DNA from 4 places in the Quatrionicoccus australiensis genome. Region 4 is predicted to be linked to each of the others. Evidence: predicted binding sites of a transcription regulator. Region 4 holds the regulator's gene; each other region holds the start of a gene.

Region 1 (2,171 bases), 870 kb from region 4:
TACAGCAGTTCTCCGGCCTCCAGCCGAAAGCTGAGGCCTGCGAACAGGCGGCGCTCGCCGCGCACGCATTCCAGATTGTCAGCTTCAAGCATCAGGGGAAAAACCGAAATAAATCAGCGGTGAATTATGAGCGCGCAAGTGTACCGGCAGATTGATGGGAATCAAACAAAACGGCCAAGAAAAACGGGGGCCGCAGCCCCCGTCGATTTTCCGGGCTGCCCCTTATTTCTTCTCGAACGGGGTCGGACGCGGCGTGGCATCGGCCGACGGCGGCAGGATAGGCAGCTTGAAGTTCGGCTGGTCGCCGGTCAGCGTCTTCAGGAAGGCGACGACCTTGGCGTTTTCATCGGCCGTGAACTTCTTGCCAAGCTGGATGCGAGCCATGGTGTCGACCGCTTCCGGCAGCGTGTTGGCGGCGCCGTCATGGAAGTACGGATAGGTCATTTCGACGTTGCGCAGGGTCGGCACCTTGAAGTTGAAGCGGTCGGCATCCTTGCCGGTCACTGCCGAGCGGCCTTCGGCCGGGCTCGAGGCCTTGTAGGCTTCGACCAGACCCATTTTCTGGAAGGAGTTGCCACCGACGGCCGGGCCGTTGTGACAGGCGACGCAACCGCTGTCCTTGAACAGCTTGTAGCCTTCAAGTTCATTCTTGCTCAGCGCCTTCTTGTCGCCCTTCAGCCACTTGTCGAAGCGCGAGTTCGGGGTGACCAGGGTTTCCTCGAAGGCAGCGATGGCCTTGGTGACTTCCTCTATGGTCACCTTCTCGGTACCGAAGGCTTTCTTGAATTCCGCGACATAGCCGGGGATCGATTGCAGCACGTTGATCGCCAGGGTGTGCGTAAATGCCATCTCGCCCGGGTTGGCGATCGGACCGCCGGCCTGGGCCTGGAGATCGGCGGCGCGGCCGTCCCAGAACTGGGCGACATTGAGGCTGGAGTTGAGTACGGTCGGTGCGTTGATCGGGCCTTCGTTCCAGTTATGGCCGATCGAGGTCTTGATGTTGTCGGTGCCGCCCATCGACAGGTTGTGGCAGGAGTTGCAGGAAATGAAGCCGGACTTGGACAGGCGCGGGTCGAAGTAGAGCTTCTTGCCGAGTTCGACCAGGGCCGGATTGCTGACCTTGGTTGCGGCGATCGGCTGGATCGGCTCCTGGCTGGCAGCCTGGGCGACATGGCCGATGAGCAGGCCGGAAATGACCGCGAGGGCGGTGGACAGAATGGTGCGTTTCATCGTTATGCTCTCCCTTTGTGAAAAATTGCTGCGGCCATTCTCTCCTGTCTGGATGTGTTAACATTGATCCAAGTCAATGATTTTTATGGGTTTTGTATATAGGCGCTATAGCTTGTGCCTATAACAGCAAGGGGCGGTAGACCCCACCATTTTGCGGAGGATAGTCATGACCTTGACCGAATTGCGTTACATCGTTGCCCTCGCCCAGGAGGGTAATTTCAGTCGTGCTGCCGAACGTTGTTCGGTCAGCCAGCCGACCTTGAGCGTGTCGATCGCCCGTCTCGAAGACGAGTTCGGCGTGCAGTTGTTCGAGCGCGGCAAGGGCTTTGTCAGCCCGAGTGCGGTCGGGCGCCGCGTCGTCGAGCAGGCGCAGCAGGCCATTGCCGAAGCCGACAAGGTGCGGCAGATCGCCATGCGCGGCCGCGACCAGCTGGAAGGGCCGTTGCGTCTCGGCGTCATTCACACCATCGGCCCCTACCTGCTGCCGCAGCTGATCCTGTCGCTGAAGCGGGTGGCACCCGGCATGCCGCTTGCCATCGAGGAAAACATGACGGCGACGCTGGCCGACATGCTGCGCGACAACGACATCGACGTCGTCATCATCGCCCTGCCCTTCGATTTGCCCGGCGTGCTGACCCGGCCGCTCTACGATGAGTCCTTCAAGGTTGTCGTGCCGCGCGGTCATGCCTGGGAAAACATGGCGGAAATCAGTCCCGAGGAAGTGGCTGGCGACGAAGTGCTGCTGCTCAAGGCCGGCAACTGCTTCCGCGACCAGGTACTGGGTGCCTGCCCGCAGGTGAGCAGCCCGGAAACCGATGTCCGGCTCGGTCACTCGATCGGCACCATCCGTTGCATGGTGGCCTCCGGGCTGGGCGTCTCGGTGCTGCCCGAAGGGGCGCTCGGGCATCCCTACAGCAACGAGCTGATCAGCGTCATACCCT
Region 2 (2,171 bases), 1.2 Mb from region 4:
AGCGCCCGACATTGGCAATCCCCTGGCCGACTTCGCTTGATACCAGATGAACCTGGTGAGCGGTATCTGCCATGCCCTGGACCATGGCCAGGACCGACGAGACGAAACGGTCGACCTTGCGGACGAACACGCCGAGATCGTCGGGGCGGGCGAGATCGAAGCGCTGTTTCAGGTTGCCGCTGAGCAGCAGGTTTTCCAGATAGTCGTTGGCTTTTTCCAGGTCATTGCGCAGTCTCGGGGCAAAAAAGAGCAGGAAGAACAGGCTCCAGAGCACCCCCAGTCCGGCAAGCACCTGAAGCGCGGAGGCCGGCAGCACGGAGGCGGCGAATACCGCCAGACTCAGCAACAGCGCGAAGATTCCGAACAGCATCGGTTGCAGACCGATCCCGGCAAACAGGGAGAAGGGAGAGGCATGGGCGGGAACGGCCCGGCCATGAAAAATCCGGATCGAGGTGTCGCCCTGTTTCAGGCGTTGGTAGATGGCTTCGGACGCCTTGATTTCTTCCCGACTGGGACAGGTGCGCACCGACTGGTAGCCGACGATCTGGCCGTTCTCGCGGACCGGAGAAGCATTGGCAACGACCCAGTAGAAACCGCCATCCTGGCGCCGGTTCTTGACCACGCCGCGCCACGGCCGCCCCTGCTTGAGGTCCTGCCACATGTCGGCAAAGGCCTGCGGCGGCATGTCGGGATGGCGGACCAGGTTGTGCGACTGGCCGATCATCTCTTCGCGCCGGAAACCGCTGATCCGGGCAAAGGCTTCGTTGGCCTCGACGATGTTTCCCTTGAGGTCGGTTCGCGAGTAGATGAACTGACCTTCCGGAAGATGCGTTTCCGTATTGGTGACAGGCTGGTTGTTACGCATTGCTGTTTTCCCATGTTTTTTGGCAGCTGTTGGCGCTTTTGGCGGGTCAGTGCTCAATAATTTGCCGGCCGATGCTACGCAGGGGCTATGACTTAAGCAATATACGGAAGTCGGTATTGGCAGCTATGCAGTATTGGTTAAGTGCCAGGCGCCGCGCGGGAAAATACACACGGCATGCGGCCCGCTTCTTGATACGCCGGGCGGTGTCTGTTCATACCGACAGTGTTTTGCCTGGCATGCAGGAAACCGGTATTCCTTCCGGGTAAGTCCCCGGGCAGCCTGATCCATTTCCGGAATATCTGCGGGTAATTGCATCTCCGCGCAGCAAACAGTGCGGGTGGTTTGCCGCTGGGGCGATAATTTTATCTAGATCAAGGTAATTGACGCGCCTGACCCGCACCATGCGGACATGTCTTCTGTCAGCCTTGATGTGCCGCCGCCAGTCCGGCGGGTTTTCCTTGATCCGCCGGGCGATCTGGCGATCTGGATTTTCATTCTTGCCGAGTTGCTCGCCTTTGCCGTCCTCTTTGTGCTTTACGGTGTGGCGCGGGCGCGCCATGTCGAGTTGTTCAACGAAATGCAGCTGACGTTGGACCGGAATGCCGGGGCGCTCAACACGATCCTGCTGATTACCGGCAGCTGGTGCGTCGCCCGCGCGGTGGTGGCGATCAAGGGCGATGCCCGTGTCGCCAGCGCGCGCTGGCTGGCGGCCGGGATACTCGCCGGGCTCGGATTTCTCGTCGTCAAATTGTTCGAGTACGACGCCAAGTTCGCGGCCGGCATCAATCTCGATACCAATTTGTTTTACATGTTCTACCTGTCGCTGACGTTCTTTCATTTCATGCACGTCATTCTCGGCCTGCTCATCCTCGTCTTCGTCTGGCACAAGACCAGGCAGGGCGGCTATTCGGCGGCCGACTGCCATGGCATGGAAAGCGGTGCCAGCTACTGGCACATGGTCGACCTCGTCTGGATCGTGCTTTTCCCGCTGGTCTACGTGCTGCGATGAACACAAGTTTGCGCACGGATGCGGTATGGCTGGTGCTTTTACTAGGTACGGCCGTGACTTGGTGGCTGGGCGAAAACGGCCTGGCCGGCACGTCGACCGTACAGGCCATTCTCGCCATCGCCGGTGTCAAGGGCGTATTGGTGATTCGCGAATTCATGGCCCTGCGGGGCGTCAGGCCGGCTTGGCAGGGGACGGTCATTGGCTGGCTTTGCCTCGTCTTGCTGGTCAATATGGCTGCTTACTGGAAGGGAATCTGATGGACATGCGCACGCCAGGAACGGAAGCGCCGTACTACGA
Region 3 (2,171 bases), 1.5 Mb from region 4:
GACAGCGCGCGTGGTGTTGAGGCGAGTGGGCAACTGGCGCTGGGTACGGGGCGCCGCTCGCAGGCCGAGGCGCGGGTCTGGGACACGAAGAGCGTGCGCGGCGAGAGTGCGGCGCAGATGGTGCAAACCGTCGAGGGCGGGCGTGCCTTCATCCAGATCGGGCGCTCACTGCCGATCCCGATGCGGCAGGTGATGGTCGGGCCGGGCGGGGCGCTGGTCAATGAAACAGTGGTTTATCGCGATGTCGGGCGCGGCTTCTACGCCGTGCCACGTCTGAACGGCCAGCGCGTCAGCCTGGAAATCAGCCAGCAGGCCGACAGCACGGATGCCTACGGGCGCGGTGCGATCAATACGCAGCGTCTGTCGACGACGGTCAGCGGTCGACTCGGCGAATGGATCGAATTGGGCGGTGGCGGCAGTCAGGCCAGCAGCAACCAGGGTGGGGCGATGAGCCTGTCGACCAGCGAGGCGCGCGACAACCGCGCGGTCTGGCTGATGGTCGAGGAAGTCGAATAAGACCGGCAAGCGCCAACGAAAAGGCCGCCCTCGAGGCGGCCTTCGTTTTACGGCCTGGCGTATTTCAGGCGGCTGCCTTGACGACTTGCGGCTTGGCGGCGGGGAGCGGTCCCTTCTTGATCCAGCCGAACGGTGCGCCGAGCGAGAGCACGGTACGCCCGAAGAAGTTGTTCAGGAAGTTGGCGCCGGCGGCATAGAAGCCGAGCAGGGAAATGCCCAGTTCCGACCAGGCGGCGAGCGGTCCGAAGACTTCGTGATTGATGCCGAGGATGGACAGCGCCAGCGACGGCAGCAGGATGTTGATCAGCACCAGGATGGCGGCAAACACCTTGTTGGCTTCGAAGGCGGCAACCATGATGAACAGCGAGAAAATGAAATAGCCGATGCAGGCGAAAGCCAGTTGCTTCGGATCGGCCTTGTCGCCGACGGCGCCCAGCCAGCCGAGGCTGATTGCCCAGTGCATGGCGACGGCAATCCAGAACAGGCCGTAGGCGCCGAGCACGATGGCGCCGAAATAGTTGTTTTTCTTGAAGTCGACCGCCGAGGCCCAGATCTGGGCGATGGAACCGAGGAACAGTGCCCACGGGATCAGATAGGCGACGCCGCTGGTCCAGCCCATCTTGGCCGAAGCGGCGACGAAGGTGACCATGGAAAGACCGAACACGCCGAGGGCGGTCGGGTCGGACATGACGATCCTGGTTTCGCTGATTGGTTGCTGCATGGATTTCTCCCCTTCTTGGTTTAATGATTTTGTCGGCGTCGCATACGAGCGTTCGTCTTTGTGGGGGCTATTCTGTGTTCCGGATAAGCGCTTCCTTATGATCCAGATCAAGAGTTGGTGTGCTATTTCCGGTCGTGCACTGTCTTGGTAAATTATTGTTTTGTTTAAATAAATTGCTTTAACGATGTTGAATTTCGGCTTTGCTCTTGGCATAAAAAAAGCCCGGCGCTCGGCCGGGCTTGTCCTGAAGTTCAGGTTCGATCAGGCGGCGTTCAATGCCTGATCCAGGTCGGCGATCAGGTCGTCGACATGTTCGATACCGACCGACAGACGGATCATGTCTTCGGAAACGCCGGCCTTGGCCAGTTCTTCCGGCGACAGCTGGCGGTGCGTGGTCGAAGCCGGGTGGCAGGCCAGGGTCTTGCAATCGCCGATATTGACCAGGCGGGTGACCAGCTTCAATGCATCCTGGAACTTGCCGCCGCCTTCGCGGCCACCCTTGACGCCGAAGTTGAGGATGCCGGAAGCGCGACCGCCCATGTACTTCTGGACCAGGGCGTGATCCTTGTGGTCGGGCAGGCCGGCGTAATTGACCCAGCTGCACTTCGGGTGGTTTTTCAGGAAGTTGGCGATCTTCAGCGAGTTTTCGCAGATGCGGTCCATGCGCAGGGCCAGGGTTTCGATGCCCAGCAGGATCAGGAAGGCATTGAACGGGCTGATCGCGGCGCCCATGTTGCGCAAGGGCACGACGCGGGCGCGGCCGATGTAGGCGGCGGCACCGAGCGCTTCGGTGTAAACGACGCCGTGGTAGGAGACGTCCGGCTCGTTGAGGCGCTTGAACTTGGTCTTGTGTTCAGCCCACGGGAACTTGCCGCTATCGACGATGATGCCGCCGATCGAATTGCCATGGCCACCAAGGTACTTGGTCAGCGCA
Region 4 (2,171 bases):
GATGTAGGAGAGCGGCGAGTTCATGTGATTGGCGCAGGCCGAGATCAGGTCCATGCCGTCCACCTTGATGCGCAGGCGGTCGTCGGCCAGGCCGTGGATGGCGGGCAGGCTGGAAACGCCGCCGGCACTGTTCAGGCTGACGCCGGGGATGTCCTTGAGCAGGGTCGCGGTATCGCTGGTCGCCGGACGCTGGGCGCGAACCTGTTCATTGCTGACCGAGCCGGATTGCGCATCGATGCCGTCAGTGCGGCTGGCGCGTACCAGAACATTGTCCATGACCTGGTCCGGATTGGCGGTATCGGGTGCAGTCTGGCTGAAGGCAGCCGATGAAAAGGCGAGCGCCATGGCGGCGGCTAATGGATGGATGCGCAAGAGCATGGATTTCCCCGGTTATATTTTTAACCGGCGGATTCTCTTAGAGTTGATTGCGCACAGGAATGCGGCATATTGCCGCAGATGACATCGGCAATTTTCTTTTGCGGGGGGAGGCCTGGCGACTGATCAGCAGAGTTTCTGCGGTTTTGCTGCTGCGACGGTGATGCTTGCCGCTGACTCAGCGCTGGTGATTCATCAGGGCCTTGAGGCCATTTACATCAAGTATGCGGATGTGTTTCTGCTGCACGGCGATGTAGCCTTCTTCCTGGAAGCGCGAGAAGGCGCGCGATACGGTTTCCAGCTTGAGGCCGAGATAGCTGCCGATTTCCTCGCGCGTCATGCGCAGGTAGAACTCGGCATGCGAGAAGCCACGGGCCGTGAAACGCTGCGACAGGTTGAGCAGGAAGGCAGCAAGGCGTTCTTCGGCGCGCATCGTGCCGAGCAGCATCATGACGCCGTGGTCGCGCACGATTTCGCGGCTCATCACCTTGTGGAAATGGTGCTGCAGATTGTGGATTTCGCGCGACAGGGTTTCCAGGCGGGAGAAGGGGATCGAGCAGATTTCGCTGTCTTCGAGAGCGATTGCGTTGCAGGTGTGAAATTCGGTGCTGATGCCATCCAGACCAAGCAGTTCGCCGGCCATCTGGAAGCCGGTTACCTGGTCGCGACCATCCTCGAGCAGCACATCGGTCTTGAAAAAGCCGCTGCGGATCGCGTAGATCGAGTCGAAGGCCTCGCCGGCACGATAAAGGTGGTCGCCGCGCTTGATCCGGCGCCGGGTCGAAATGAGATCGTCGAGGCGCTCGAGTTCATCAAGACTGAGCCCGAACGGGAGGCATAGTTCGCGCAAGTTGCAGTTCGAACATGCCGTCTTGATGACGGAGAGGGAAATTTCCTGAATGGCCGTGTTTTGGGGCATTATCAACCTGCGTTCGCTTGATCCAAGTCAACGGAAATTGTGCAGCGCCGCAACATAATCCAATCAAAATTTGCCGGTATGTTTAATGAATTTCGCAACTGAAAACCTCGTCTTCGATCCTCAGATCATTCGCCGCTTCGATGTGAACGGCCCCCGCTATACATCGTACCCGACAGCGGACCGATTCGTTGAGGCTTTCGATTCGGACGCAGCCAAACTGTGGCTGGGCAAACGCAACATCGGCGCAATCAGCCGACCCTTGTCATTATACTTCCACATCCCTTTCTGCAACACCATCTGTTACTACTGCGCCTGCAACAAGATCATCACCAAGGATCATGCGCGTAGCGGCAAGTACCTCAAGTACCTGGCCAAGGAGCTGGACATGCAGGCTGCCTGCCTGGAAGGCCGTGATGGTGAGCACGAGGTCATCCAGCTGCATTGGGGTGGTGGTACGCCGACCTTCCTGTCGCACGACGAGATGCGCCAGTTGATGGGGGAAACGAAGAAGCATTTCAAGCTGCTTGAAGGCGGCGAATATTCGATTGAAGTCGATCCGCGCAAGGTCGATACGGCAACCGTTGCATTGCTTGGCGAACTTGGTTTCAACCGGATGAGTGTCGGTGTCCAGGACTTCGACGAGAAGGTCCAGGTTGCGGTGAATCGCGTCCAGAGCGAAGAAGAAACCTACAACGTGATCCGCGATGCGCGTGCCAACGGTTTCAAGTCGATTTCGATCGACCTGATCTACGGTTTGCCGCACCAGTCGGTGATGGGTTTCAACCGGACCCTGGAACGTGTTCTGGCGATGGATCCGGAACGCCTGTCGATCTACAACTATGCGCACATGCCCAGCCTGTTCAAGCCGCAGCGCCGG

The links. The regulator FNR, encoded in region 4, switches genes on or off when oxygen is low (the NO sensors DNR and NnrR bind a similar motif). The targets are predictions, from matches to a motif close to TTGANCTAGNTCAA.
Region 1: a site for FNR is predicted at 1,294-1,307, ahead of KI612_RS18890 (cytochrome-c peroxidase). Genes of this name have one in related genera too.
Region 2: a site for FNR is predicted at 1,227-1,240, ahead of KI612_RS09420 (cytochrome c oxidase subunit 3 family protein). Genes of this name have one in related genera too.
Region 3: a site for FNR is predicted at 1,335-1,348, ahead of KI612_RS07850 (acetate uptake transporter). Genes of this name have one in related genera too.

The regions. Positions count from the first base shown of each region.
Region 1 covers NZ_CP075188.1:3,997,071-3,999,241, reverse strand. Annotated here, with positions in the region: gene ccmA (cytochrome c biogenesis heme-transporting ATPase CcmA) at 1-92, opposite strand, end outside; gene KI612_RS18890 (cytochrome-c peroxidase) at 223-1,230, opposite strand; gene KI612_RS18885 (hydrogen peroxide-inducible genes activator) at 1,397-2,171, shown strand, end outside.
Region 2 covers NZ_CP075188.1:1,967,004-1,969,174, forward strand. Annotated here, with positions in the region: gene KI612_RS09415 (methyl-accepting chemotaxis protein) at 1-865, opposite strand, end outside; gene KI612_RS09420 (cytochrome c oxidase subunit 3 family protein) at 1,275-1,874, shown strand; gene KI612_RS09425 (cytochrome C oxidase subunit IV family protein) at 1,871-2,131, shown strand; gene KI612_RS09430 (CbbQ/NirQ/NorQ/GpvN family protein) at 2,131-2,171, shown strand, end outside.
Region 3 covers NZ_CP075188.1:1,653,651-1,655,821, forward strand. Annotated here, with positions in the region: gene KI612_RS07845 (type II and III secretion system protein) at 1-516, shown strand, start outside; gene KI612_RS07850 (acetate uptake transporter) at 581-1,237, opposite strand; gene KI612_RS07855 (O-acetylhomoserine aminocarboxypropyltransferase/cysteine synthase family protein) at 1,499-2,171, opposite strand, start outside.
Region 4 covers NZ_CP075188.1:3,130,290-3,132,460, reverse strand. Annotated here, with positions in the region: gene KI612_RS14970 (TonB-dependent receptor) at 1-378, opposite strand, end outside; gene fnr (fumarate/nitrate reduction transcriptional regulator Fnr) at 554-1,294, opposite strand; gene hemN (oxygen-independent coproporphyrinogen III oxidase) at 1,380-2,171, shown strand, end outside.